Regions from separate parts of the Anaerobacillus sp. ABD4_527 genome, predicted to be linked through region 3. Evidence: riboswitches for the same ligand, from Rfam matches in the RefSeq annotation. Region 3 holds a riboswitch; each other region holds the start of a gene.

Region 1 (7,501 bases), on a different contig from region 3:
TTATAGGCACCTCCTCTTTGAAGGGTTGTCGATTGATGGAGTCATTCTATGCTCCACTGACGGACGCTCTTCAATTTATGGATTATGCTAGCGCTGAACTGATGAAATATGCGTGCCACACATACCTTGCATTGAATAGTTCTTGCCTAAATATGATCGCAGGTATGGCAGAGAGATACGGAGCAGATGTGGAAGTTATACACGGGGCACTCCGTGCAGATCCACGAATGGCACAACACTCAAGACATCCAGGCTCTTTCTATCAAGGTAACGAAAGCATATCGAACGTTTCAACGTTTAGAGAAATGGAAAGCCAGTCGTTTTCTAGCTCAAAGCTTATTAATTTGATAGAGGAAATTGAACGTTATCAACCAGAAATTCTTACACAAAAACTTAAAGATTTTCTAGGAACACTTCATGGCTCGATTATTGGGGTTTTAGGAAATTCATATACAAAAGAAACTCCCTCTCCTTCAGACCTTGTATCGAAACGGCTTGAAGAAGAAGGGGCTGAAGTGAGATTCTTTGATCCTTCTATGGAACATCACCACTCGAGCCAGTACCGTTCGTTGATGAACGATACTGTTTCAAACTGTGATGCTTTGCTATTATTAACCGAATTACCTCTTATTCAGAATGTTGATTGGGGTCAATTGGTGAAACGTCAAAGATTGCCTTTACTCGTGGATGGACATAACTTATTCACGTTGGAAGAAGCAAGGATGATCGCCGATGAGCATGACCTAATTTATTGCTCAATCGGAAGACCAAACATCTATAAAGGGTTAGGAGCCATTTCTGTTCAACAGTCAATATAGTCGCTGTGAGTAACTTTCCCTCAATGTCTTGCTAACAGAATCGCTTTCAAGCTTCGCATGGTCTGCGAGCATCTTTGCGGCACTTGGTAACATTTCTGTATTCGGCCAATAGTCTTGCTCAAAAAGATGAGAACGCTTTAATGCTTTTCCACAATGAATAAAACATTCGACCACTTCTACTCCTATTCCTAAAGAAGGAATATTACCAAATGCCTCGCAGTCTTTAAGTAAGCCTTCCTCTTTAACGATACTCGCTTTACCGTTGATTCTAAGGCTTTCCTCCCTGCCTGGAACAAGAAATAACAGCCCTACATTGGGATTCTCCAAAATATTAAGTAGGGAATCCATCCGTTTGTTCCCCGGCCTTTCCGGGATTAGAATGTGTTTTTTATCGATCACTTTCACAAATCCTGGTTGGTCTCCTCTCGGGGATACATCGCTTCCCGAATGAGATGCTGTAGCGATTGTTAAGAAAGGTGAATGCGAGATGAATCGTTCACAGTTATCGTCTAAGAAGTTGATCACCTTGTTGGCAGCTAACTTCCCCGGCTCTCCTCCAATCGAACGTAACTCTTCTAGCGATTCAACTTTCTGTCCAAAAACGTCTGACATGGTAGCCCCCCTAACTAAATCTCAACTATTTTAAGTTTACCATTAAATGGCTTTTGGACGTTGGGTAGTTCTGTCAAATGACGTTATATAACCATTTCGCTACTTAAACCGCACAAAAAAGCTGTCGAGAATATCTCGACAGCTTGCTAGGCCTCTTAGGCTTACTATTTTATTGGTTAGCACCCTTTTTAAGAGCTTCTGCTTTATCAGTGTACTCCCATGGTAATTCGATGTCCGTACGTCCAAAATGGCCGTAAGCAGCCGTTTGTTTGTAGATTGGGCGTCGCAGATCTAACATTTTGATAATCCCTGCTGGACGTAGGTCGAAGTTATCTCGCACAAGTTGTACTAGCTTCTCTTCAGATACGGTTCCAGTGCCAAACGTATCGATCGAAATCGATACAGGTTGAGCAACTCCAATCGCGTAAGCCAATTGTACTTCACATCGATCAGCAAGTTTTGCTGCTACGATATTTTTAGCTACATAACGAGCTGCATAAGCCGCTGAACGGTCAACCTTTGTAGCATCCTTACCTGAGAATGCGCCACCACCATGACGTGCATATCCACCGTAAGTATCCACGATGATCTTACGACCAGTTAACCCTGCGTCACCTTGAGGTCCACCGATTACAAAACGACCAGTAGGATTAATGAAATACTTTGTATCTTCATCGATCAACTCTGGAGAAACAACAGGTTTAACGACGTGCTCTTTAATATTTCGCTGAATTTGCTCAAGCGAAACTTCTGGATGATGTTGTGTAGAGACAACGATCGTATCGATACGTACCGGCTTACCTTCTTCATCATATTCTACTGTAACCTGGGTTTTGCCATCTGGACGAAGATAAGGTAGAATTTCCTCTTTTCTTACTTCGCTTAAACGACGTGCTAACTTATGAGCTAATGAAATCGGTAGAGGCATAAGTTCAGGTGTTTCGTTACAAGCATACCCAAACATCAATCCCTGGTCCCCAGCGCCAATATCTTCAATCTCATCGTCAGACATCTGTCCTTCACGTGCTTCTAAAGCCACGTTCACACCAGCTGCAATATCAGCTGACTGTTCATCGATCGATGAAAGGACTGCACATGTTTCAGCGTCAAAACCATATTTAGCACGTGTGTATCCAATTGTTTGGATCGTTTCACGAACGACTTTCGGAATATCTACATAGTGAGATGTAGTGATTTCTCCGGAAACCAACACGAGTCCAGTCGTGACTGTAGTTTCACATGCAACGCGCGCATTAGGGTCGTGCGCAAGAATATCATCCAGAATTGCATCAGAAATTTGGTCTGATATTTTATCTGGATGCCCCTCAGTTACTGATTCAGAAGTAAACAAACGACGATTACTCACTTAAGTACCTCCTTAAGGATTCATTCCTATTTAATATAGTGTAATGGATACGGTACTCATTTCCCTAATAGTGTTGTCGAAACGAGACATCGAATTCAATATTAATCGGTAATATTACGCTTTTTTCCAAAAACGACAATAAAAAAGCCCTTTCCTTCATCATAAAGGGAAAGGAGCTGAAGTCTCTTGCCTTTCGCCTCTTATCTTCCAAGACAATAAGTCTTGCAGGTTAGCACCTTAATCCACTATGTGAGGAGTTGGTTGCTGAGCTTCATAGGGCCTGTCCCTCCGCGTACTCGGGATAAGAGTATCCATTCTCGAAATATAATATCGTAGTTCGCTTTCTCTGTCAATCTAATGACACAAGCCCTAATTAGAAAGGTCATTCACCTTTTTTTCACTTTTCAAGGAAAAATCCATAGATTAGTATAGAATAATTAAATGAATGTGTTATACTAATTTTGAGTTAAACAAGTTCAGAAAAAATCTTGATGAAATACTATTATAAAGGATGGGTTTAACGTATGAAAACAGCTTCCTTCTCTTCACCACTTTTGGATGCCATTTTAAATAAGAATAATCCGCATGTTAATTTATCAGTTTCTGAACTGGTAGAACGTTCACTATCGATGAAAGAGGGAACATTAACATCCACTGGCGCTCTTCGTGTTGAAACAGGCAAATACACTGGACGTTCTCCAGAGGACAAGTTCATTGTCCGAGAAGAATCAACAAAAGACAAAATCAACTGGAAAACAAACCAGTCTATCTCTTCAGAACATTTTGAAAGCCTTTACACTAAGGTTCTGGATTACCTGGGAGAGAAAAAAGATCTTTATGTTTTCAAAGGGTTCGCTGGAGCTGACCAATCAGCAAGACTACCCATCCAGGTTATCAATGAATATGCGTGGCACAACTTGTTCGCACATCAGCTATTCATCCGCCCAAATGAATCTGAGTTAAAAGGACATGAAGCAGAGTTCACTGTCATTTCTGCACCTGGTTTTCAAGCTAACCCTGACAAAGATGGCACGAATTCAGAAACGTTCATTATTATTTCATTCGAAAAACGTACCGTCTTAATCGGTGGCACTGAGTATGCAGGTGAGATTAAGAAATCGATCTTCACTGTCATGAACTACTTACTTCCTGAGCGAAATATCCTTTCCATGCACTGTTCGGCGAACGTAGGAAAAGAAGGCGATGTGGCTCTCTTCTTCGGTCTATCAGGTACAGGAAAGACGACACTATCAGCAGACGCAAACCGTCGCTTGATCGGTGACGATGAACATGGCTGGTCCATGAACGGCGTCTTCAACATCGAAGGTGGCTGCTACGCTAAATGTATTAATTTATCTAGAGAAAAAGAGCCTCAAATTTGGGATGCAATTCGATTCGGCACTGTTCTTGAGAACGTTGCACTAGACAACAGTTCGAGACTGCCTGATTATGATGATACAAGTTTAACTGAAAATACGCGTGCTGCATATCCGATCGATGCAATTCCAAACATTGCAGTTCCGAGTGTGGCTGGTCACCCTAACACGATTATCTTTTTGACTGCAGACGCTTTCGGAGTTCTACCGCCAATCAGTAAACTGACAAAAGAACAAGCGATGTTCCACTTCCTATCTGGTTACACAAGTAAGCTTGCCGGAACTGAAAGAGGCGTTACGTCTCCACAAGCAACGTTCTCGACTTGCTTTGGTGCACCGTTCCTACCACTTCCTGCTCACCGATATGCAGATATGCTGGGTGAGAAAATCATGGAACATGATGTTGAAGTCTTCCTAGTAAACACAGGCTGGTCAGGCGGGAGCTACGGCGAAGGTGAGCGTATGAAACTTTCTTATACTCGTTCGATGGTTCATGCTGCTCTAAACGGTGAACTTGACAGTGTCGAAACGAAAAAAGATCCAATCTTCGGTTTACACGTTCCTGCCCATTGCCCAGGTGTTCCTGCAGAAGTTCTTCAACCGAGGCAAACATGGAATGACAAAGATAAATACGATGAGAAAGCAAAAGAACTAGCGACTCAGTTCGTGAAAAACTTTGACAAATTCTCAAACGTTTCAGATGAGATTAAAAACGCAGGACCTACTATTGATTTATAATTCACAAAGCACCCTCAGCGGGTGCTTTTTTATTTCCTGTTGCTTGTAGGCAAACACACAATGATGCTTTCTACATAAGCTATAGTATTTCAACGTGCTTATTTTAAAGGCAACAGGAGGTTATTCAAATGCCAAAAGGCTGGATGACGAAAACGATCATATTTATCGCAATATGTTCACTTTTTCTTATGTCTGCATGCAGTAATAACAGTGATAACACGGTAAGAGTTGCCGAAGTAACCCGATCCATCTTCTATGCTCCTCAATATGTTGCATTGTCTGAAGGGATATTTGAGAAGCATGGAATCAATGTTGAACTAACCACGACATGGGGTGGAGACAAAACGATGACAACGCTCCTATCTGATGGAGCAGACATCGCACTCGTAGGATCTGAAACCTCTATTTATGTGTATGCCCAAGGGACTTCTGATCCAGTAATCAATTTTGCGCAACTCACACAAACAGATGGCACTTTTCTTGTTTCAAGGAAGGCGATGGAACATTTTAAATGGATCGATGTAAAAGGAAGTACATTTCTTGGTCAGCGTAAAGGTGGAATGCCTCAGATGGCAGGAGAGTTCGTTCTGAAAGAAAAAGGCATCGACCCTCACAATGATATGACGCTGATCCAAAATATTGATTTCGCCAACATCGCAAATGCCTATGCTTCTGGAAAAGGAGATTTTGTGCAGCTTTTTGAACCGACTGCCAGTATCTTTGAAGCTCAGGGACTCGGCCACATCGTCGCTTCTTTCGGAAAAGAATCCGGCAAGATTCCTTATACAGTCTACATGGCTAAGGATAGCTTCCTTAAGAAAAACGATGATGTTGCTACACGTTTTACAGCTGCTATTTATGAAGCACAAGCTTGGGTCGACACTCATTCATCCGAAGAGATCGCAAAATCCATTCAACCCTACTTTGAAGACACCGAGTTGTCATTGATCACCACCGTTGTTGACCGCTATAAAAGTCAGCATTCTTATGCTACAAATCCAATTCTAGATGAAGAAGAGTGGAACAATTTACAAACGATTATGGATGAAGCGGGGGAACTCCCGAAACGGATCGATCATAAGACTTTAGTGGATACCACCTTTGCAGAAAAAGCACAGCAATAGGAGGAAATCCAATGTCATTTCTTCATCTTGATGCAATCACACATGTTTATTTCACGAAAGAATCTGCAAAAGTTGCAATCTCAGAACTTACTTTTCATATTGATGAGGGGGAGTTCGTATCTTTGCTTGGACCTTCAGGATGTGGTAAATCGACTGTTCTTTCTCTCATATCAGGATTGCAATCTCCCACAAGCGGGACTATAACACTCCAGAACAAAACCATTACTGCACCGACTGAACAAGTAGGATATATGTTGCAGCAGGACTATTTGTTTCCTTGGAAGACAATCGAAGAGAATTGTATGCTCGGTTTAAAACTTACCAATCAGATTACGACAGAGAATAAAGAAAAAACGTTAGGGTTTCTTGAAGAAATGGGCTTAGGTGATGTTAAAAATGCCTATCCAAACCAGCTGTCTGGTGGCATGAGGCAACGAGTAGCTTTAGTTAGAACTCTCGCCACACAGCCCGATTTGCTACTGTTAGACGAACCTTTTTCAGCGCTCGATTACCAAACGAAACTGAAACTGGAGAACCTTGTATCTTCTATCTTAAAAACTAGGAAAAAGACGGCGTTACTCGTTACTCATGATATCGGTGAAGCAATCGCGATGTCTGACAGAGTTGTTCTTTTATCGAAGCGTCCTGGAAAGCTTGCAAAGATCTTTGAAATTCCAGAGCATCTAAGAGAACTCACACCGTTTGAAGCAAGAAATAATCCAGACTTTGGTAATCACTTCCAATCGATCTGGGAGGAGCTCGAATCACATGAATAGCCCCCAGCTAAAGAAACAGCATGCTCATTACCTTAATGAATTAAAGGTAGAAAAGCGAATCGTATTTACATGGCAACTCTTTATACTAATCGCTTTCTTCTCTTTATGGGAACTAGCTGGAAGACTATCATGGGTAGATCCATTACTATTTAGCTATCCCTCAAAAATCGGTGAACTGTTTCTTATAAAGTTATTCGATGGTTCATTAGTCGTTCACACTACCGTAACCCTCCTCGAAACGGTAGCTGGCTTTATACTAGGAACAGCTTTAGGGACTTTGTTTGCCGCAGGATTATGGTGGTCGCAAAAAGCCTCTAAAATAGCTGATCCATACCTTGTCGTACTAAATTCTATGCCAAAAGTAGCTCTTGGACCAATTATTATCGTAGCGCTCGGTCCAGGATACCTTTCGATTATCGCTATGGGAGCTTCCATTTCAATCATTATTACGACATTAGTGGTTTATCACGCATTTCATACCGTTGAACCTAATTTCGTCAAAGTCATCCGTTCCTTTGGAGGCAACAAAAAGCAAACTTTTCTAGAAGCGATTTTACCAGCCTCTTTCCCAGCAATTATCTCTACCCTCAAAGTTAACGTAGGACTATCCTGGGTTGGCGTCATTGTTGGAGAATTTCTCGTATCTAAAAAAGGGCTAGGCTACATGATTATTTACGGTTTTCAGGTATTC
Region 2 (7,501 bases), on a different contig from region 3:
GAGAAGGTGGAGAGCGCGTAGTCGATACGCTTTCTTATACGCGTGAAGAAATCGAGCGTATCGTAGATCAAGGATTTAAAGCAGCTAGGAAACGAAAGAAGAAGCTGACGAGTGTCGACAAAGCGAATGTTCTAGAATCGAGCAGGATGTGGCGTGAAATCGTAAATGAAAAAGCAGCCTCTTACCCGGACGTGGAAGTTGAGCATATGCTTGTGGATGCTGCAGCGATGAAAATTGTTCAGAATCCTGCACACTTTGACGTAATCGTAACAGAGAATCTTTTTGGAGATATCTTGAGTGACGAAGCTTCGATGATCACTGGGTCTTTAGGGATGCTTCCATCTGCAAGCCTAAGAAAAGATGGATTTGGCATGTATGAACCAGTACACGGTTCAGCGCCCGATATCGCTGGTAAAAACCTTGCCAATCCACTAGCGATGATCTTATCTGCATCCATGATGTTAAACCATTCGTTCAATATGAAGGAAGAATCTGATGCGATCGATAAAGCTGTGTTGGAAGTTCTTGAAGCTGGGTATTTCACAACTGATCTTGCGGGTGTTGGAAAGCGAAGTCTAAGTACTGATAAGATGGTCGATCAAGTTATCTTTCAATTAGCAGAAGATAATGCTACGGCTGGTATCATGGAAGCTTATGCGTGACAGTGAGGAGGATGGGTGTGGAGCCAAAAACAATTATAGAAAAGATCTGGGAAAAGCACGTTGTGCATAGAGAAGAAGGCAGTCCAGATTTACTTTATATCGATTTACACCTTGTACACGAAGTAACATCTCCGCAGGCTTTTGAAGGATTGCGTATGAATCAGCGGAAGGTCAGACGTCCTGATCTGACCTTCGCTACTATGGATCATAATGTTCCAACGATTGCGCGGCATATCATCAACGATCCTGTTTCAAAGGTACAGATGGAGAAACTAGAAGAAAATTGCAAGGAATTTGGGGTGGAAATTGCTGATATTAACCATCCAGACCAAGGAATCGTCCATGTGATTGGCCCAGAACTAGGGTTGACTCAACCAGGCAAAACAATCGTTTGCGGAGATAGTCATACCTCGACACACGGTGCTTTTGGAGCACTTGCATTCGGGATTGGAACGAGTGAAGTCGAACATGTTCTTTCAACTCAAACTCTTTGGCAATCCTCTCCAAAAACAATTGAAGTCCGAGTGAATGGTCACCCGGGCGCAGGTGTAACGGCGAAGGATATCATTCTTGCAATCATAGCGAAGTTTGGAGTGAATGCTGGAACAGGTGCTATTCTTGAATATACAGGTGAAGCAATTCGAAAGATGTCGATGGAAGAGCGGATGACAATCTGTAACATGTCGATAGAAGCCGGTGCTAAAGCAGGATTAATCAGCCCTGATGAGGTAACGTTTGACTACCTAAAGGGGAAAAGGCATGTTCCACAAGGAGAGGAATTCCAAGCAGCGATATCAGAATGGAAAAACCTTGCTACTGATGAAGGCGCAACGTATGACGACGTTTTAGAGATCCATGCTGATGAGATAGAACCTCAGGTTACGTGGGGTACGAATCCATCTATGGGATCATCCGTCTACGGTAGAGTGCCTTTTCCAGAGGACTATGAAGATCCTGCTGATCAAAAAGCAATCGCACAGGCCTTAACGTATATGGGGTTAACAGCTGGGATGGCAATTCAGGATATAGACATCCAACATGTCTTTATCGGATCTTGTACAAATTCTAGGATTAGTGATTTAAGAGCCGCAGCAAATATTGTTCGTGGAAGGAAAGTACACCACAATGTTCGAGCGCTAGTCGTGCCAGGTTCTAAATCTGTTAAAGAAACAGCGGAAGCAGAAGGACTAGATCAAGTGTTTATTGAGGCCGGCTTCGAGTGGAGAGAAGCGGGATGCAGTATGTGTCTTGCGATGAATGACGACATCGTTCCACCAGGAGAGCGATGCGCTTCTACATCGAACCGAAACTTTGAGGGACGGCAAGGAAATGGTTCTAGAACGCATCTAGTCAGTCCTGCCATGGCAGCCGCCGCTGCTTTGGAAGGCAAATTTACAGATGCAAGAAAAATGAAGCAGCCTGTCGTGTAAAGGAGTGAAATCATGGAACCTATCAATGAATATACAGGTGTCGTCTATCCTCTAGAAAAGGTGAATGTGGACACAGATCAAATAATACCAAAGCAATTTCTGAAGCGGATCGAGCGACAAGGGTTTGGACAGTTCTTATTCTATCATTGGCGTTTCGATGATGATGGACTCGCACGGTCTGATTTCTCTTTAAATGAAGAGCAATACAGGTCGGCTTCAATCCTAGTAGCTGGTAAAAACTTCGGCTGCGGCTCATCGAGAGAACATGCGCCATGGGCTTTATTAGACTACGGATTTAGAGTGATCATCGCACCAAGCTTTGCAGATATCTTTTACAACAACTGTGTGAAAAACGGTATCCTTCCAATCGCTCTTCCTCAAGAAACCGTTGCAGAATTATTTACAAAGGCAAGCGAAGGTTATTCACTCACTGTTCAACTCGAAAACCAATCTATTAGTGATAACGATGGGCTACACGTATCGTTTGAAATCGATCCGTATTGGAAGGAAATGTTGTTGAACGGGTGGGACGAAGTATCTAGAACCCTTTCACTTGAGGATAAAATCGAGCAGTATGAAAATCAAAGAGCGTAAATAAGATAGCATGTTTTCTCCGTATAGAGATACAACTGAAGCATTGGCGCGAGCGCTGTATGGATTGCAGCGCTTTTACGCTGTCAGAAAAGAGGGCTGATTTTAGAGGAGCAGTTGAAACTCTGGCAGCTAGTTTTATTTAAAAATTCGGACTTTTTACTCATCGATTGACACACTAAAAGTCCCATGCTAGAATTCGATTTAGTACTTAACTAGAGTAACGTGTTAATAACTAAATATCTCTTATTCAGAGAGGTGGAGGGACTGGCCCTATGAAGCCCGGCAACCGTCAAACAGCGTGTTTGAGAAGGTGCCAATTCCTGCAAAGCAAATGCTTTGAGAAATGAGAGAAAGACATCGATTTCAAGTGCCTTTCTGCTCATAGCGGAAAGGCATTTTTTATTTCAAAAGGTTTTAAAATCAACCTATTGTGATGGGACATCGTAAGGTAAAAGGATGTGTGCAAATGATTGAGTTAAAAGGTATAAAGAAGACGTTCTTTGCAGCCTCTGGACCAGTAGAAGCGGTGAAGAATACTGATCTTACAATTGAAAAAGGCGAAATTTTCGGAGTTATCGGATATAGTGGCGCTGGAAAGAGTACACTTATCCGCATGTTAAATCTACTTGAGCGACCAACTGAAGGTAGCGTAACAGTAGATGACAAAGCATTATCTAAGTTGAATAACAAGGAACTTCGTCTAGCAAGACAAGAAATCGGAATGATTTTTCAGCATTTTAATATTCTCTGGTCACGTACTGTAAAAGAAAATATTGCGTTCCCTCTTGAAATATCGGGTGTGCCGAAAGAGAAAAGAAAAGCTCGAGTGGACGAGTTGATCAACCTCGTTGGGTTATCGGGAAGAGAAGATGCGTATCCATCTCAACTAAGTGGTGGTCAAAAACAGCGAGTTGGGATTGCGAGGGCACTTGCTAATAACCCTAAAGTGTTACTTTGTGACGAAGCGACATCGGCCCTGGATCCGAAGACCACAGATAGTATTCTCGACCTATTAAAGAAAATTAATAAAGAGCTAGGACTAACGATCGTGTTGATCACTCATGAAATGCACGTGATCAGAAAGATTTGTCATCGTGTTGCGGTCATGGAAGGTGGCAGTGTTGTTGAAGAAGGTCCAGTACTTGATATTTTTCATCATCCCCAGCAGCCGATCACCCGTGACTTTGTAAATCAGCTGAGTGAGCCTGAGGAAATGAAAGAATCGATTACACACCTCACTGAAACTGCAGAAGGGACTCTCGTACAATTTACCTTTGTAAAAGGAGCTACGGGTTCACCTCTTGTAACGAAGTTAATCAGAGAGTTTCAGATCGAAGTGAACATCATTCAAGGGAAGGTCACCCATACTCAGGATGGTCCTTATGGTAAGCTATCGGTCTTACTAAAAGGAGAACAAGCTGCTATTGATAAAGCACTGAGCTATGCACGTGATCAGAAAGTAGAAGTAGAGGTGATTCCAAATGCTTAGTTCACTATTTCCTAATGTACGTTGGGAAGATATGTGGGAAGCGGCATTACAAACGATCTACATGACCGCGATCTCTGTATTCGCAACGTTTATACTCGGCATTGGACTCGGCCTGCTGCTTTTCTTAACTTCAAAGGGAAACGTCTGGGAAAATCGATATATTAATGGTTTTGTTGCAGGGATTGTAAACCTGTTCCGTTCGATTCCATTCATCATTTTAATTATTTTGCTTATTCCACTATCTGTATACATTGTTGGTACGATGCTGGGAGCTAATGCTGCATTGCCAGCACTTATTGCAGGGGCTGCCCCTTTCTATGCACGAATGGTCGAAATCGCTCTAAGAGAAGTAGACAAGGGAGTGATCGAAGCATCCCAAGCTATGGGGGCTACGAATGGCCAGATTATTTTTAAAGTGTTGCTTCCTGAAGCGATGCCAGCATTGATTTCAGGAATCACAGTAACTGCGATCGCTCTAGTGAGCTATACAGCGATGGCAGGTGTCGTTGGGGCTGGAGGATTAGGAGATCTCGCATATCTAGATGGTTTCCAACGAAATAATCCCGACGTGACGCTTGTCGCAACTGTATTAATTCTCGCTATTGTAGCAGTTCTTCAGGTTATTGGAGATGTTACAACGCGAGCTATGGATAAAAGATAAGATATAAAAAAGGAGAGAGAAACCATGAAAAAACTAGTACTACTTTTGTCAGTTGTTGCACTTGCAGCTTTAGCAGCTTGTGGAGGCAATAACGGTGGTAACAGCGAAGGCTCTGAATCAGAAAGTGAAGAAACGAAACTAGTTGTTGGTGCATCAAACGTTCCACACGCTGAGATTCTAGAAAAAGCACAGCCGCTTCTTGAGGAAGAAGGAATTACTCTTGAAATCGAGCGCTTCCAGGATTACATTCTTCCGAACAAAACGCTCGCTAACGGTGAGTTAGATGCGAACTACTTCCAAACAGTGCCTTATATGGAGCTACAAATGGAAGAAAACGATAACTATGATTTCGTAAACGCTGGTGGAATTCATATCGAGCCGATCGGTGTCTATTCACAGGAATATGAAAACCTTGATGCACTTCCTAAAGGTGCAGAAATCATCATGAGTAACTCTGTATCAGACCATGGTCGTATGCTTCAATTGTTAGAAGCAAAAGGTCTAATTAAAATCAAAGAAGGTATCGATCCAACAGATGCACAAGTTGAAGATATTGCTGAAAATCCAAAAGACCTTACCTTTAAAACAAACGTTGAAGCTTCCCTTCTTCCTCAGATCTATAAGCAAGGCGAAGGCGATGCTGTTATGATCAACACGAACTATGCGATCGATGCTGGCTTAAATCCACAAGAAGATGCAATTGCACTTGAAGGGTCTGACTCTCCATACGTGAACGTCATCACTGTTAACAAAGGTGATGAGGATAACGAAGCTGTAAAAACTCTTGTTGAGGTTCTCCGTTCTGAAGATATTCAAACCTTCATTAAAGAAGAGTATGATGGAGCTGTTGTTCCTGTAAACGAATAAATAGCAAGAGGGTTCTCCATATTGGAGAACCCTCTTTTCTATCATTTGTTTAAGAGTACAGGTTTCATCGCATCAGTCAAAGTCTTTGCTGAATGATTTAGCTGATCCATTTCTTCACGAGTAAGATCTAGTTCAATAACTTCTCTTATTCCATTTTTATTAACAATGGCTGGTACACCAATATAAAGGTTCTCTAAGCCATACTCTCCTTCTAACAAAGTAGAAACGGTAAGAATAGAATTTTCGTTACGTAGAATGGCTTTTGTTAATCGGAGAAGTCCCATAGCAATACCAAAATGTGTAGCACCTTTGCGGTTGATGATGTGATAAGCGGCATCACGAACATCAGTGAACAAGGAATCAAGCTCTTCTTTCCCATTCGGGTAATCTTCAATTAATGAAAGTACAGGTCTACTACCTATAGTAGCGTGACTCCACACTGGTAATTCAGTATCACCGTGCTCTCCTAAAATGTAGCCATGAACATTTCTAGAATCTACATGAAAATACTCTCCCAATAAATATCGGAATCTTGCCGTGTCTAAAATCGTTCCGGAGCCAATGACTCTCTCTTTTGGAAGTCCTGAAAATTTCCATGTAGCATAACTAAGGATATCAACGGGATTCGTAGCGACAATGAATATTCCATCGAACTTACTTGCCATCACATTATTTACGATTTCTTTAAATATCTTCGTGTTTTTATCGATCAAATCAAGTCTAGTCTCGCCAGGCGCTTGATTCGCACCAGCGGCAATCACAACGATATCAGCATCACGACAGTCGCTATAATCACCTGCCCAAATTTTCATCTGCGCACCAAAAGGAATGCCATGATTAAGGTCCCTTGCTTCTCCTTCAGCTTTTTCTTTATTGGCATCAATCAATACGAGCTCATTTGCAACTTCTTGATTAAGCAAAGAAAATGCATAGCTAGTCCCTACGAACCCTGTTCCAATGACAACAACTCGTGTTGTTTTACCTTCAAACATATCATCCACTCCTTTATTTCTTATAGTTATATCTTAACGAACATTTCCCTTTATTCATGTGATAAATCTCACATATCGTTTAAATTTTTTTCTCTTTAAATTTATGGATAGCATTGTGATTGTCTTCTCATACTAACTCTGAATAATTGAAGGAGGAATGTGACGTGACGCAAGAACAACAAAATACAAATTTTGCACAAACAGCATTGCATGACTACAAGGAAGGTCTTGGAGTCTTTACTGAGAAAATGCCCCAAATAGCTAAGAAATATAATGCTTTTACAGAAGCTTGTTTTAGAGAGGGTGCGGTTACTAAGAAGGAAAAGCAGATGATTGCTCTTGGAATCTCCATTTTCTCTCAAGATGAGTATTGCATCATCTACCATACGAAAGGGTGCTTAGATCAAGGATGCACGGAAGAGGAAATCCTCGAGACAGTTGGAGTAACTGCAGCTTTTGGTGGAGGAGCTTCCATGAGTCAGGCTGTAACCCTCGTTCAAGAATGTATTACGGATCTTAATCAAATGAAGCATTAAACAACGAGTTTCTTCCATTATATATATGCACGGTAATGGAATTGCTTCTTAAACGAAGGAAAGATAAGATTTATACTTTTCAATATATTCAAAACATAGAAGAGCAGGTTATTTCCTTTGTAATTGGTGTATATGGCATTTGTAGGCGACTGTATTAAAGTGGTAAATTAAGTGAGTAAATAAATAACCAATTACTGAAAGGATTGATTCATTATTAGCCCCTTGCGGTTAAACCACACACCTGAAATGGAAAAGGCAATGTTCCAGTCT
Region 3 (7,501 bases):
TACTCACTCTTTGCTTCTGACCACCGCTCAACTGTGACGGGTATTTCTCCTTCTGATCAGCAAGGTCAACTACGCTCAATAAATGATCGACCTTTTCACCGATCTGCTTTTTACTAACTCCAGCAGCCAGAAGTGCAAATGCGACGTTCTCATAGACTGTTTTTGAAGCAACCAAATAGAATCCTTGAAAAATCATTCCGATCGATTGCCTTGCTTTTCGAAGCTCTTTATTCGATAGCGATAGCAAGTCGATTCCGTCAACGTGTACTGATCCTGTCGTCGGTCTTTCCAAAGCATTTATAAAACGTAGAAGCGTACTTTTACCCGCTCCGCTATACCCAACGATTCCGTAGATTTCTCCCTTTTCTACACGAAGAGAAACGTTATCGACAGCAACGATCTTGTCCTTCTTTCCATACTCTTTCGTAATCTCTCTTAGTTCGATCATCGCACGACTTCCTTACGAAAAGCGTAGTTTTTTCCTGGATGGTCGTCTGGCAGTCTTGCGTCTTTGTTGAAGAGCTTTTCACGCAGCGTACCTTCTTGATAATCCTTTTTATAAAGACCACGCTTTTGTAGTTCTGGTACGACTAATTCTACGAAAGCTTCCAAGTCTCCAGGCGTTACGAGGTGGTTCAAATTAAATCCATCTACTCCTGAAGCTTCGAATTGAAATTGAATCGCATCTGCTACATCAGAAGGGTTACCAACGATCACGCTGTTGCGGTCGATCGATTCAAAGCGATTCAACACCTCTCTTACCGTCAGCTTTTTCGGCGCATCCTTCGTCAACGTTGCCGCTTTATACTGACCGCCTTCTGTTGATTTCTTATATTCAAACGGCTCATCAAGGTCCATCTCTTCAAACTCTGCAACATCATAGCCGCTCGCACCGTATTGAGCCTTTGCTGCATCAGCACTCCATAGCTTGTTGTACGCCTCAAACTTCGCCTCTGCTTCCTCAGTCGTTTCACCTACGATCACACTTAAAAACGAGAAAATTTTCACGTGATCTGGATTTCTTCCATGCTTGACGGCACGCTCACGAATATCATCGGCATAGTAGTGGATTCTCTCAGGAGTCGGTCCTCCGACAAACACGCACTCCGCATGCTTTGATGCGAATTCTCGCCCTTTCTCTGATGTCCCAGCTTGATAGATCACAGGCGTTCGCTGCGGAGACGGTTCACTAAGATGCGGTCCTTCAACACTGAAATAGTGACCTTCATGATTGATTTCATGAACTTTGTCGGGCTCAACAAGCGTATCAGCTTCTCGATCTTCAACCACAGCACCATCCTCCCAGCTCCTTTCCCACAATTTGTAGGACACGTCCATATACTCATGAGCGATATCATAACGCTCATCATGACGAATCATCTTCTCAAGTCCGAAGTTGCGTGCCGCATTCGGTAAATAAGAGGTAACGACGTTCCAGGCAACTCGCCCTTTTGTTAGATGATCAAGCGTCGAAAATCTGCGCGCATTTCCAAAAGGTGCTTCGTACGTCGTGCTGACCGTAACAGCGAAGGAAAGGTGCTCGGTCACACTCGCCATCGCAGGGACAAGAAGTGCGGGATCATTGATCGGCACTTGCAATCCATCACGGATTGAAGGATCCTTACTCTTTTGGTACACATCATAAACACCAAGAACATCTGCAAAGAAGACCGCATCGAACTTCCCTTTCTCTAATGTCTTAGCAAGGTCGATCCAGTAGTCTAAGTCTTTGTATCTCTGATGACGCTGACTTTCTGGATGCTTCCATAGCCCATGTGAATTGTGCATCGAACTGTTCATGTCGAACGCATTCAAAATGATTTGTTTACTCATCTCTTTGAACCTCCACTCTTTTTTAAAACATAAAAAGGCCTCTTCATAAGAAAAGAAGAGGCCGTGAAAAAGCAACTGTCTTTTCTTATCCTTCAAGCATCGCTTGCTGGAATTGGCACAGTACTCAACCGAGTCTGTTGCCGAGGCTTCAAAGGGCCAGTCCCTCCACCTCTCTTGATAAGAAAGTTTGTTTTATTGAATTTAACGATGAATATACAGCACCGATCGATTCCCTGTCAACAAAAAATCAAAAAATTATTTCTTTTCTAATTACTTGTTGACATTGCGTTTATTTGTCCGTATTCTATTCTTTAACGCACTACCGCATACATTTATCTAGAGTCAGGGGAGGAATCTGGTCCAACGATCCTGCAGCAACCGCTTATCTTAAGCAAGGTGCTCATTCCAGCAGACTTTTTGTCTGAAAGATGAAGCTTGTATGGTTCGAATTTTGATGAGCCTAAGTCTACTTTCAGCTGAAAGTAGACTTTTTTTGTATAGAGAAAAAGGAGGATACCGATGCCATTTGCAACTGAAAAGCAGCCTGATTTGAAGGAAGAACTCACTGAACTCGTTGAACTTTTTAAAAGTAGATCTGCAAAATATGATGAAGAAGAAAGGTTTCCTTACGAGAACTTCGAAGATTTAAAGGCAAGGAACTTTTTATCACTCACTGTACCAAAAGAATATGGAGGCTCTGGTCTTAACTTGTACGAGTTCTTGAAAGTTCAAGAACAGCTCGCATCAGGTGATGGTCCGACGGCACTGTCCCTCGGCTGGCAGCTTGGCGTTATCTTAGAAATCGCTGAATCGCGAGCCTGGGATGAAGCGGTTTTCGAAAAAGTGTGCCACTTGATCGTAAACGAAAAAGCACTACTCAACCTTGCGCAAACTGAAAAAGCGACCGGCAGTCCTTCACGCGGCGGGATTCCTCAAACGACTGCTACAAAAACGCCGGAGGGCTGGATCATCAATGGACGAAAATCCTTTACGTCGATGGCCGTGGCGCTTGATTACTCCATCGTCACAGCTGACGTTGATCAAACCGGTAAGAAAGGGTTTGTCCTGATCGATCATAAGCTTGAAGGCGTACAAGTTGAGGAAACGTGGGACAGTATCTCCATGAAAGGGACAAAGAGTGATGATCTCGTGCTACATAACGTCCACGTTAAACCTGAAGATCTATTGGTAATTGAGGAGAACCACAAAGCATCTCCGAAAGGATGGTACCTGCAGATTCCAGCCGTTTACCTTGGCATCGCCTCTTCAGCCATGGATTACACGGTCGAATTCGCCTCCTCCTTCTCCCCTTCCACACTTCCTGGACCGATAAAAGACGTGCCAGAAGTAAGGAGAAAGATCGGCGAGATGCAGTTAGAGCTATTCAACGCTCGAGAAGTTCTTTATGCTGTCGCAAAGAGATGGAGTGAAAACCCTGAAGAGCGCCCGCATATGGGAGCGGACTTAGCAGCCGTGAAGCATATCGTAACAAATAGTGCGAACCGAGTCGTAGATTTAGCGATGCGCGTGGTCGGTGCTAGAAGCCTGTCTGCCAGCAACCCATTACAGCGCCATTTCCGAAATGTACGCGCAGGACTTCATAACCCGCCGACAGACGATGCGATTGTGTATAGTCTTGCAAACAGCGTGTTTGCTGACTAAGTATGTGTTAGAAAAATGTGATGACACTAGTTTAGGAGAGTGAAAACAATGAGCAATGTTGTACTTATTTACGGAGGAAACTCCCTTCAATCGAGACTAAAAGGAATCAAGGACTATGCAGAAAGTTATTTAAAGGAGCAGTCGATTTCCTATGAATCAATCAATGTCATCGACTTACCCGCTACAGATTTAATCACCGCTAACTTTAGCAGCACTGCGATTTTAGAAGCGAACGAAAAAGTAGAAAAAGCGGATGCCGTTATTATTTTGACGCCTGTTTATAAAGCTGCTTATACAGGGATATTGAAGACGTACCTTGATCTTCTTCCTCAAAAAGGATTGAAAGGGAAAGCCGTTCTTCCATTGATGATCGGTGGATCGTTCGGGCACCTCCTTGCGATCGATTATGCGCTTAAGCCTGTACTCTCTTCTCTTGGAGCGACGAATCTCCTTAGCGGTGCGTATGTGATCGACCAGCATGTTCAGCGTGGTGAGGGGAATGAGTTTATTTTGGATGAAGAGGCGAAAGAGCGGTTGAAGGGGAATTTGGAGACGTTGGTGGAGGAACTTAATATATAAAAAATAGATGACGAACGAGATGTTCGTCATCTATTTTTATGAGGAGCCAACTGGACATTTTTACTTGTAAAAACCAATTCGCTAGGCCATGACTCTTACACGCCTAACTAAATACGAAAGTTCATGGCACCATCAATCATAAGTACACATTTTCTAACTTATCATTTGCATTCCGAACATTATTCGGTTACTTTTACTATAGGCAACTTTTTTTCTTATAGGAAAAAGTCGCAGGGTAGTTCAAATGATTAGCCTGGTCTCCCAGGGTGGTAGCTGGGAGACTCCTCACTTTTTTAGGGGTCTCACTCAGTCTTGAAAGGCTCATTAAAAAGTGGGGATCAGTGCTATCTTTAAGATTCACCGAGGAGTTATTATTGTTGGAGTGATATGAATAACCCTTATACAACGATTATTTATGGTGGACGATATGATAAAAGCCTCTCAGGGTTTTAAACAGCTGAGAGGCTTTTCTTTTCACTATTTTTTAGAATTAATTCAAGTGATTAATAAAAAAAGAAAGAGCCAACCTCCTTTATAAGGAAGTTGGCTCTTGATTTAAATGGGTTGTTTCAGAAGGGGAAAATGTAAGGAGAACCTTACATCATACCGCCCATTCCACCCATACCGCCCATGCCGCTCATGTCAGGCATGCCGCCGCCTTCGTTTTCCTCAGGCTTATCAGCGATAACTGCTTCAGTTGTAAGAAGCATAGCAGATACAGATGCAGCGTTTTGTAGTGCTGAACGTGTAACTTTTGTAGGGTCAACGATACCAGCGTCTACCATGTTTACCCACTCACCAGTAAGAGCATTGAAGCCGATACCGATCTTCTCGCCTTTCAGGCGCTCAACAACTACAGATCCTTCAAGACCAGCGTTGTGAGAGATCTGACGGATTGGCTCTTCTAGTGCGCGAAGAACGATCTTAACGCCTGTTGCTTCGTCGCCAGATGCTTCAACAGCTTGAACTGCCTTCACAACGTTAACGAGCGCAGTACCACCACCGGATACGATACCTTCTTCAACTGCTGCGCGAGTTGAGTTAAGAGCATCCTCGATGCGTAGTTTACGTTCTTTCAATTCTGTTTCAGTTGCAGCACCAACTTTGATGACAGCTACGCCGCCAGCAAGTTTAGCAAGACGCTCCTGAAGCTTTTCTTTATCGAACTCAGACGTTGTTTCTTCTAGCTGAGCTTTGATTTGGTTAACGCGAGCAGCGATCTTGTCAGTTTCGCCAGAGCCTTCAACGATTGTTGTGTTTTCTTTCGTTACAACAACTTTAGAAGCGCGGCCAAGCTGCGTGATGTTTGCTTGCTTAAGATCTAGACCAAGATCTTCAGTGATCACTTCAGCACCAGTTAGTGTACCGATGTCTTCAAGCATTGCTTTACGACGGTCACCGAAACCAGGAGCTTTAACAGCTACTGCGTTGAACGTTCCACGAAGCTTGTTAACAACAAGCGTTGCAAGAGCTTCACCTTCAACGTCTTCAGCGATCATAAGAAGTGGTTTACCTTGTTGTACCACTTGCTCAAGCACTGGAAGTACATCTTGGATGCTTGCGATCTTCTTATCAGTGATAAGGATATATGGATCTTCTAGAACAGCTTCCATTTTATCGGAGTCTGTTACCATGTAAGGAGATGCATATCCGCGGTCGAACTGCATACCTTCTACTACTTCAAGCTCAGTAGCGAATCCTTTTGATTCTTCAACAGTGATAACGCCGTCGTTTCCAACGCGCTCCATTGCTTCAGCGATCAATTGACCTACTTCTTCGTCAGCAGCAGAGATAGACGCAACTTGTGCGATAGACTCTTTGCCTTCGATCGGCTTAGAAATTTTCTTAAGCTCATCTACAGCAGCTTTCGTTGCTTTTTCGATTCCTTTACGGATAACCATTGGGTTAGCACCAGAAGCAACGTTTTTAAGTCCCTCACGAACCATTGCTTGTGCAAGAACCGTTGCAGTTGTTGTACCGTCACCAGCAACGTCGTTCGTCTTGCTTGCTACTTCAGCTACAAGCTTAGCACCCATGTTTTCGAATGCATCTTCAAGTTCAATTTCTTTCGCGATCGTTACACCGTCATTTGTGATAAGAGGAGAACCGAACTTCTTCTCTAGTACCACGTTACGTCCTTTTGGACCGAGTGTAACTTTTACTGCGTTTGCAAGAGAATCAACACCGCGAAGCATTGAGCGACGGGCTTCTTCACTAAACTTAATATCTTTAGCCATTTGTTACCCTCCAATTTATGTAGTTCTTATTTTATTTGAGTGGTTGTATTACTTGCTTACAACTGCAAGAATATCGTTTTCACGAAGAATTAAATATTCTTTACCGTCATATTTTACTTCAGTACCAGCATACTTACTGTAAATAACTGCATCGCCTTCTGAAACTTCAAGAGCTACACGCTCACCAGAATCAGTTAACGCACCGCTACCTACAGATACAATGCGACCTTCTTGAGGCTTTTCTTTTGCAGAATCAGGAAGTACGATTCCACTAGACGTTTTTTCTTCTAATTGAATTGGTTCTACTACTACGCGATCACCTAAAGGCTTTAACAACTCAAACACCCTCCTCAGTGGATATTAATGGTTTGTATTGTTTCTGTTAGCACTCAACATAGGCGAGTGCTAACACATGTATATAATAAAATATTTGGCTATTCTTTTGCAAGTAGTAAAGTTGATTTTTTTAACAGAAAATTTGCATTCCTTTATTTATCAACTTCTTCTATCTGAAAGATAAGACTTACGTACTAGTTATCAGAACATTCCCTCTTCAGATTCGTCACTGTTTCGAAACTCTTCTAAAGGGCATTCCCATTCCTAAATGTGTTAAACTAATACAAGTATGCAAAATGCCTTTATCTAGGCATGCAAACCACTAAAAGGAGTTATGCTTCTTGGCAAAACACTATTGGACTATCTTAATTACTTATATCGTTATGCAGCTTTCCGGATATCCGGGTGCAAAACTATTTCAATCCCTAGATGTTCCGAACCCAGTCGTAAGCTACTCGGTTGTGAGCTTTTTTACAGCACTCATCATCATGCTGTTTCTACTCCGCTCAACTCCTGACGAGCCGTTTGAACGTTCTACCCGCGTATCAGCAGGGAAAGCGGTAAGCTGGAGCATTCTTGGTATCTTCATGGCTTACTTTGCTCAAATTATCGCAGCGATGATCGAGGTCAATTTATTCGGAATCGAACCTGGATCAGAAAATACAGAGATGCTGATGGATGTTGCGAAAGCATCACCGATCTTTATCCTTGTAATAGCGATCATTGGCCCAATTCTTGAAGAGATCGTCTTTAGAAAAGTGATTTTCGGGGCACTCTATACACGGTTTAACTTTTGGATCGCTGGAATCGCGAGTTCGGTTATCTTTGCAGCCATCCATTTGGATTTCGACCAC
Region 4 (7,501 bases), on a different contig from region 3:
ACGATCACAACTTTGATACCTGATGTTCAACATGAAGCGCTGCAGCGAAGCCGCATCCTCATTGTTGATAATAAAGAACTAGTATTTGCTGGTTACGAAGAATCAGGCTGGCAAGCGATTCATACGAGCTCTCGCCCCCTAGTGACGTTCTTTACTGAGTTCTTCTATCATGATGTAGCTTTGACTGAAATCACTCGCAAATTCGGAGCATTAATGATGGAGGATGAGGATATTAAAAACGTACTGTTAAAATTACGATACTGAGGAAATGAAAAAAAGCATGCCGCACCAGGCATGCTTTTCTCTCCTTCATCACTCTATGCTTTTACTTCTAGTGTCTTCTCTATTTCTTCTCTTAAAATAGCCATTCCCTCTGGACTCAATATGATGTTTCCATTGCCAAAGTACTTATTCTCGTTTAAGACTTCTCCTGTAATCATACACGCCATCTCCGGTTGGTACTTTTTCAAAACAATTCGATCTTCACTCGTAAAGATCTCCATTGGGTCTTTCACCTGGATATCAAGTGTGCGGCGCAGTTCTTTTGGAATGACGATACGGCCCAGTTCATCAATTTTTCTAACGACACCTGTGCTCTTCATGCTTATCACTCCTTCTTTTTAGCGAACGAAAACGTTCTTTATTTAATTTTAATAGTTTACTTGTCTACTAGCAAGCAAAAATGCTAATTTTTTTATAATTTTCCAAAATTATTCTAATTTCTTTTAACTATTGATACCCGCTTAGATAAAAAAACCGCCCGGCTAAACCGGACGGAAAAAAGGGGGAATTTTTAAGCTAGTTTAAAGTTACCCCCTTATGATCAAAACTAAACCACTTTTTTAAAAATTAATTTTTTCCGATTGAAAACCCCTCAAACAAGCGCCCTCCATACGGTGACATCTGACTATCTACGAATTTGATCACATCGTCTTTTCTTCCGGCTTTGAAATAACTATCAAAAACCTTTTCAAATTCACTAGCTAGCTCACTATCAAATTGTTTGAGCGCTCTCATAATCCATTTTGAAGAACCTGTCCAGTGGTTATTCATTCTAAGGATAAACTCATGCAGTTGCTCTAAGAGTGCTAAAGCGCAGCACAATTCTTCTCCCCTGTCTGTAGCACCAATAAAATCTTCTAGCACATCTGTCAAAAAATATCGCTTCAAACGAATTGTATCTTCATCCCAACTCTTAGGCCCCGCCTCTAAAATTCGCTTCGCTTCTTCTTTTAATTCTTTACAGCTTCCTTCATCAATCAGAATGATTCCTTCTGCAACCATTCGAGGCATTGAAGGTTTACCACGCTCACAGTCACTTTTATAAAAGGATTGATAGGTATTAAAATTATGTACATATAATTCTACCGGCCACTTTTTGTAATATAAGTTTTCCCTGTAAGAATTCGTAACCGAAGGATCGAAAACAACAAGATCAAGATCTGACGTTTTCGTACCCTCTCCTCTAACAATACTTCCAGCTAAAAGTGCTACGTTACAGTGAGGAAAGTGACTTTTTACAAGTTCCTTCGCATCATGTTTGGCAACCTCTAATCGTTTCATGGTCTTCCCCTCGCCTTTTTATTTTATTTTACATTGAGAAGGAAGAGAATCATACCTTCCACATTGATTAACATTTTGATACACTCTTATAGTACAAGATGAAGAAGAGTTGAATACACGTTTGGTCGTAAGCACAGACTTACTATACAAATGTTATTAACAGGAGGCACTATGCTAACTTTTGAAGAAAAGCTACACATTATAGAATCCACTTTCCCTGAATTAACACGTAAAGATGTGTCGCTGGGAAGAGTTAACTTTCACTATGAGGAAAGTGTTATGGATAAAAAGAACGTCGTCTATCATCTGCATCCTAGTGGAAACGGATTTGTCTATGGCGAGCTACTTGAAGAGTACCCAGTAGACGATAGAGGAATGGTTAATATCCGTGACTTCTCAAGTAATGACCTTCGAAAAATAATCGGAGAAGCGATTCACTCACTATCTGTTTTACCTGGAGAAGATATCGAAGAAGAAATCTGGATGAACGAAGAAGATCAAACGCTGCACCTCGCCTATGAGCCTGAGCTGGAGCTATGGAATGTGTATGCCGGTGACATGCTTGATGGCACTTTTCCTTCATATAACGAAGCGATTCAATACCTTGATGAAGAAGGCTTCATCCGCCAATAAAAATACCCCCAGCAACCTTTTGTTGCTGGGGGTATTTTCTATCTGAAACGATTCATATAAAATAACATTAACGATAGAGAAGGAAGAAGAAATGCATTTTCTAGCTTATGAACGTTTTTTCTCTCGAATTAGAAGGGATTGCAGCTTTATGTGAAGAAGCGAATGTTAATCGTGCTTTTCATCTTCAGTTACCTAACCATACTTGTTCACACGCTTGAATTGTTTGTAATTTTGTTTTAGAAAACAGCATTACATAGAGACTTTTGTCTCAAATCACTACACACCTTTTATTCTCTACAACGTGCCCCCTTAAATTACCATTCGGGGCGAATAATGTAAGTTGATAAGATAAAATGTTATAATATTCTTACTACTACATCTACCTTATTCTCAACACCCGTATCAACAAGAGATCAAAGACTAAGCTCAAAATCGATTCAGGGGGGTATTAGATGAGAAAAATACAACAAACGACAATTAATTCTGTTGTAAAATACGGACAAACAAAACTACCAAAGTCCGCCAATACAGAATGTCCTGAGTGCGGAAACACCGCTTCTTTCCATTTAAAATTCGATTACCAAATCAACCAAACGGTTTTTTCAACCTTTTCAAGATGTTCGGTATGTAAAGAATCCATTCTCTTTGTATTGATTAAAACGTCTACTAGCGATCAAGGTGAAGAAGTAGAGCTTTTTGTTCATCAAACTTCTTTCACTAGAGAACCTCTTGGCAGATTGGTTGGAACAGCAAGGCTTCCAGAAGATCTCGAGCGTGTCTATCGTTCAGCTGTTAACGTACATAATATGAAAGACTGGACTGCTACAGCAGTTATGGCAAACCGCGTTTTAGAAAGCATCACTAGAAGCTTTTTAGCTGAAAACGAACTTTCTCAACCTCTATCCAAACAGCTCGAAAGCCTGGCCAAACAAGTTGACCTCGAAGAGCCAATCGTACGGCTCGGGCAGCTGTTAGGCAAAGGAAGCAACCTTCACAACCTTTTATGCCTTGAAAATTCAGCAAGTGAAGAAACGGCTAATTTAATTATTGATTTATTGGACTCATTGATTGAATTTCTTTATATATTACCTCAAAAAATTGTGAACCTACAAAAGCAAATCGAAGAATAAACAAAACCAGGCCGTCATTTTGACAGGCCTGGTTGTTTCGTTACTCTACCGCTTCTTCTTTCCGAAATGAAGGGTAGTTGATGGTAATTGCCACAATACCAGCAATCGCTGTAAGAATTGGATAAATTGAATATGGTATGAGTGCCAAAGGCGAGATGGAAGCTAGTCCAGCCGCTGCTAGCAGCTGTGCGCCGTATGGGAGCATGCCCTGAACACTTCCAGAAAATATATCAAGAATACTTGCGGACTTTCGAGGATCAACTTGGTACTCTTCTGATATGTTCTTCGCGAGTGGTCCACCCATTATTATTGATATCGTGTTATTTGCCGTCGATAAGTCTAACATCGTAGCGAGTCCTGCGATACCAAACTCCGCTCCTCTTCTCGATCTCACTCGATGAAGAATTTTATCAAGAACGTACTGGACACCTCCATTATATCGAATGACTTCGATCATCCCACCAATAATCAATGCGATCATGGCGAGATCTTCCATCCCTTTAATGCCATCCGTTACCGTAGAAACGAGTCCACTTAAACCAAACGTTCCGTTAAATAAGCCTACTGCACCCGCGAACAACGTTCCACTTACAAGTACAATAAGCACATTTACCCCTGCAATCGCTGCAATCAATACGCCAAGGTATGGGAGGACGGAGATAAAATCAAATGGTTCACCTCCACTTACTGTCGCTCTTTCCCCTACCGTTAAGAATCCATATATAATGGCAGTAATAACTGCTGCCGGTAAAACGATGAAAAAGTTCACCTTGAACTTATCTTTCATTTTCGTGTTTTGCGTCCGAACAGCTGCAATCGTCGTATCGGAAATCATCGAGAGGTTATCCCCAAACATCGCTCCTCCAATGACCGCTGACAATGTCAAAGCTACAGGAATCCCGGATTGCTCTGCAATTCCAATTCCAATCGGAGCCAATGCTACGATCGTTCCCATCGAGGTTCCCATCGATATTGATATAAAGCACCCGATTAGAAACAAACCAACAACGAGAAGGCTTGCTGGTAATATAGAGATGCCGAGATTCACAATCGAATCTACCGCACCTATCTTTTTCGCTGTTTCAGCGAAGGCTCCCGCTAATAAGAAAACAAGAATCATTAAGATGATATTGGAGTTTCCTGCTCCACGACAAAACACCTCAACCTTTGTCATAAAGCTTTCTTTCCTGTTCATTGCGAGTGCAACGCCTGCAGCGATCAGTGAAGCAAGCACAACAGGCATGCTATAAAAATCTTTTGTTACAACTGCCGTTCCGATAAAAAGTAAAATAAATATACCGAGTGGAAGCAGTGCAAAGCCGTTCCCTTTTATGTCTTTATCCATGGTGTTTCTCCTTGTTCATAAAGTTTGTAGCAATCAAAAAAGCCCACTTCAAGAGAAGAGGGCTTTCACTCTTATCTCTCAAGATCTCTCTTGCTGGAAGCAGCACCTTTCTGACATACCAGAGGTTGCTGAAGCTTCTCAGGGCCAGTTCCCTCCACTTCTCTTGATAAGAACTATTCGATTTAGTGTTATGAAGTTTATCACGCATTATTCTGCTTCGTCAAGAATAAAGTCGAACCGTGTCGTTCTGCGGCTTACGCCTGAATAAATTTCTGAATGTCTCTTAAAATGGAACGTGGCTGCTCTTCAGGGAGAAGGTGACCCGTCTTTTCGTATACGATCAGCTCTGAATTCGGTAGATCTTCTGCCAGCCGTTTTCCAATTTGAAGCGGTACTACTCGATCATGCTCCCCCCATATCAGTAAACTCGGCGTATGAATTCTCCTCAATTCTTCTTGTGACAAATCCCCCTCACGATCTCGAATCATTCGTACGAGCGAACGGAAAATCCCTTCATGGAAGAAAGGCTGAACATAACCATCCACCATCTCTTCATCGATTAAATTTGGATCGTAAACGCAGTTCATCAAATTCCCTTTTGCTCCTTTTCGCGAAAGCCAGCGCTTTAAATACACTGAGAAAAAGGGCAAATAAGAAGAGTACACTAAACTCTGTCTCGCTTTTTCAAGGTAGCCTGAACTACAGAGCAAAATATTTTTCTTAACTAGGTCTTCATCGATACTTGCTGCTCTTAATGCCACTTGCCCTCCCATGGAATGACCAATCATAACGGTCTCGTCAACACTTAGCCGCTCGAGTAGTTCGATCACGACTTCCGCAAAGTTTTGATAAGAGTGAACAAACCGACTCGATTTTTCACTTCTTCCAAACGGTGGGAGATCAACGGCTACAATCGTGTAATGCTTTGAAAGCAAGGGAATCAATCTTCGATAACTAAAAGTGGAAGATAAAAACCCATGCAGTAATGTTAGCACAGGACGGTCCGACGTCACTTCGTTCTCATGATACTCATAGTGAATATCAATTCCTTTTATGTTCTCCTTATAATGTTTGAGACTCTCTACAGATAGCATCTGACAGTTCACTCCGTATACTAGTTTGTACGTATTTTACCCCTTTTCGCCGAGGAAAAACGTCTTCTGTTGTGGGGAGTGTTACCATCTTAGTCGCCTTCACCAATATGCACGAGGCTTGCAAACGAAATGTTCTGCCTCTTCTCATCTAGATCAACAATTCGTAATTCTTTATTGAGCTGGTCGATATAATGAACATATCCTGTCAACACGTTCTTCGTACCGTTCTTGAAATAATGAAATGTAAGCGGCTGGTGAAATGCCATCGCTTCACAAATGGTGTCGTTCATCTCCTCAATCTTCTGCTCATCAAGCTCAGGCTGTTCTCTTCTCCGGTCTTCCTCTTTCCATTCTCTTAACTCTTTAACATGCTCTGGTAACATCATCGATGTCCATTTAATATTTCCTCGGTCACGAATCATCTTATCAACCCCTTTCTATGCTTTGTGACCTCCGACAAGCTTACTTCGATGCAACGCTGTACCGGCTTTCGTGTAGGAAACAGCGCGAAGCAGAGAATCGGATCCGTATTTCTCCCGTATCGAGTCCATTACGTATCCAAGGTCTCGCTGCTTCGGCCGTTTCAAATTGAAAAGGTTGAGCTGCACTTCCTCGTCATCACAAATATTTGAAAGAGCGATTGAGATTTTCCGAACCGTTTGCCCTCTATAAAATTCCTGAAAAAGCTGCAAGCACACGTCATAGATTTCAAGCGTGATGGAGGTGGGGCTGTCGATGCTTCTCGACCTGTGAAAACCGCCGCCTCCCTCGTCTTTACTATAGCCGATTCCGAGGCTGATCGTACGCCCAGCTTTTCCGGCTCTTCTCGCACGCCTCGCTACTTCTTCACTCATTTCCAAAATAACGTGTTTGATTTCTTTTTGCTCATGATAATCACGAAGTAGAATCTGACTTTTACCAAAGCTGATCTGCCCCTGCATAATCGGAGCTCCAATGTCAGAGAGATCTACTCCCCATGCATGGTGATAGAGCTGATTGCCCATCACTCCGAACTTTTGTTCAAGAAGATGTAACGGGTATTTTGCGAGCTGTTCAACATTCATAATCCCCATCCGATTTAAAGTGCGCTCGAGACGCGGACCGATCCCCCACATTTTACTTAGAGGCGAAATAGACCAGAGCTTCTCAGGGATATCCTCATACGTCCATTCAGCAACGCCATACTTCTTCGCCTCTAAATCCAGACAAAGCTTCGCCATCAGCATGTTAGGACCTATACCGATCGCACATGGTAAACCGAACGTTTCACTGATTTCTTTCCTGATTTTATTAGCCGTCTCAAAGCGTCCTCCCCACAGACGCTCAGTCCCGTCGATTTGAAGAAAAGATTCGTCCACACTGTACGTATGGATACATTCTTTTGGAACATACCGATGAAATAACCTTGTGATCTCCATCGATTGTTTCAAATAGGATGACATTCTCGCATTCACGATATGAATACGGGGATCATCAGGAATTTCAAAAAGCCTGTTTCCTGTTCGGATATTAAAATCTTTTTTTAGTGCAGGCGAGGCCGCTAAAACCACACTACCCTGACGCTCCGTATCTCCCACGACAGCAAGATGACACGTTAAGGGATCGAGCCCCATCTCGACCGCAGAACAGCTCGCATAAAAACTTTTCATATCAATACACAAAATGGTTTTCTTTTGTAACGTTGAATAATCCACCTTCACCACTCCTTTCAAATAATCGAAAATAAGAACACTAGT

What was found. A riboswitch is a leader RNA that binds a small molecule or an ion and turns the genes downstream of it on or off. The one in region 3 is predicted to bind S-adenosylmethionine.
Region 1: it holds a riboswitch for S-adenosylmethionine, as region 3 does, so the genes downstream of both, metK (methionine adenosyltransferase) here and ACXAHI_RS20665 (acyl-CoA dehydrogenase family protein) in region 3, are expected to answer to the same signal.
Region 2: it holds a riboswitch for S-adenosylmethionine, as region 3 does, so the genes downstream of both, ACXAHI_RS08980 (methionine ABC transporter ATP-binding protein) here and ACXAHI_RS20665 (acyl-CoA dehydrogenase family protein) in region 3, are expected to answer to the same signal.
Region 4: it holds a riboswitch for S-adenosylmethionine, as region 3 does, so the genes downstream of both, ACXAHI_RS05010 (Na+/H+ antiporter NhaC family protein) here and ACXAHI_RS20665 (acyl-CoA dehydrogenase family protein) in region 3, are expected to answer to the same signal.

What each region holds. Positions count from the first base shown of each region.
Region 1 is NZ_JBSWXZ010000001.1:1,466,495-1,473,995, forward strand. Features, by position in the region: gene ACXAHI_RS07725 (nucleotide sugar dehydrogenase) at 1-818, shown strand, start outside; gene ACXAHI_RS07730 (MSMEG_1061 family FMN-dependent PPOX-type flavoprotein) at 810-1,430, opposite strand; gene metK (methionine adenosyltransferase) at 1,600-2,796, opposite strand; SAM riboswitch class I at 2,994-3,104, opposite strand; gene pckA (phosphoenolpyruvate carboxykinase (ATP)) at 3,321-4,910, shown strand; gene ACXAHI_RS07745 (ABC transporter substrate-binding protein) at 5,039-6,034, shown strand; gene ACXAHI_RS07750 (ABC transporter ATP-binding protein) at 6,046-6,810, shown strand; gene ACXAHI_RS07755 (ABC transporter permease) at 6,803-7,501, shown strand, end outside.
Region 2 is NZ_JBSWXZ010000001.1:1,721,512-1,729,012, reverse strand. Features, by position in the region: gene leuB (3-isopropylmalate dehydrogenase) at 1-662, shown strand, start outside; gene leuC (3-isopropylmalate dehydratase large subunit) at 680-2,092, shown strand; gene leuD (3-isopropylmalate dehydratase small subunit) at 2,105-2,686, shown strand; SAM riboswitch class I at 2,927-3,036, shown strand; gene ACXAHI_RS08980 (methionine ABC transporter ATP-binding protein) at 3,153-4,175, shown strand; gene ACXAHI_RS08975 (methionine ABC transporter permease) at 4,168-4,836, shown strand; gene ACXAHI_RS08970 (MetQ/NlpA family ABC transporter substrate-binding protein) at 4,861-5,703, shown strand; gene ACXAHI_RS08965 (L-lactate dehydrogenase) at 5,745-6,695, opposite strand; gene ACXAHI_RS08960 (carboxymuconolactone decarboxylase family protein) at 6,860-7,231, shown strand; gene ACXAHI_RS08955 (YuzK family famiily protein) at 7,478-7,501, shown strand, end outside.
Region 3 is NZ_JBSWXZ010000010.1:11,151-18,651, reverse strand. Features, by position in the region: gene ACXAHI_RS20675 (methionine ABC transporter ATP-binding protein) at 1-448, opposite strand, end outside; gene ACXAHI_RS20670 (LLM class flavin-dependent oxidoreductase) at 445-1,833, opposite strand; SAM riboswitch class I at 1,916-2,017, opposite strand; SAM riboswitch class I at 2,163-2,268, shown strand; gene ACXAHI_RS20665 (acyl-CoA dehydrogenase family protein) at 2,353-3,495, shown strand; gene ssuE (NADPH-dependent FMN reductase) at 3,544-4,074, shown strand; gene groL (chaperonin GroEL) at 4,671-6,311, opposite strand; gene groES (co-chaperone GroES) at 6,360-6,647, opposite strand; gene ACXAHI_RS20645 (CPBP family intramembrane glutamic endopeptidase) at 6,989-7,501, shown strand, end outside.
Region 4 is NZ_JBSWXZ010000001.1:942,210-949,710, forward strand. Features, by position in the region: gene ACXAHI_RS04985 (TrmB family transcriptional regulator) at 1-264, shown strand, start outside; gene ACXAHI_RS04990 (AbrB/MazE/SpoVT family DNA-binding domain-containing protein) at 318-602, opposite strand; gene ACXAHI_RS04995 (nucleotidyltransferase domain-containing protein) at 850-1,563, opposite strand; gene ACXAHI_RS05000 (hypothetical protein) at 1,735-2,196, shown strand; gene ACXAHI_RS05005 (hypothetical protein) at 2,649-3,326, shown strand; gene ACXAHI_RS05010 (Na+/H+ antiporter NhaC family protein) at 3,367-4,671, opposite strand; SAM riboswitch class I at 4,740-4,844, opposite strand; gene ACXAHI_RS05015 (alpha/beta fold hydrolase) at 4,926-5,765, opposite strand; gene ACXAHI_RS05020 (YolD-like family protein) at 5,855-6,187, opposite strand; gene ACXAHI_RS05025 (Y-family DNA polymerase) at 6,203-7,414, opposite strand.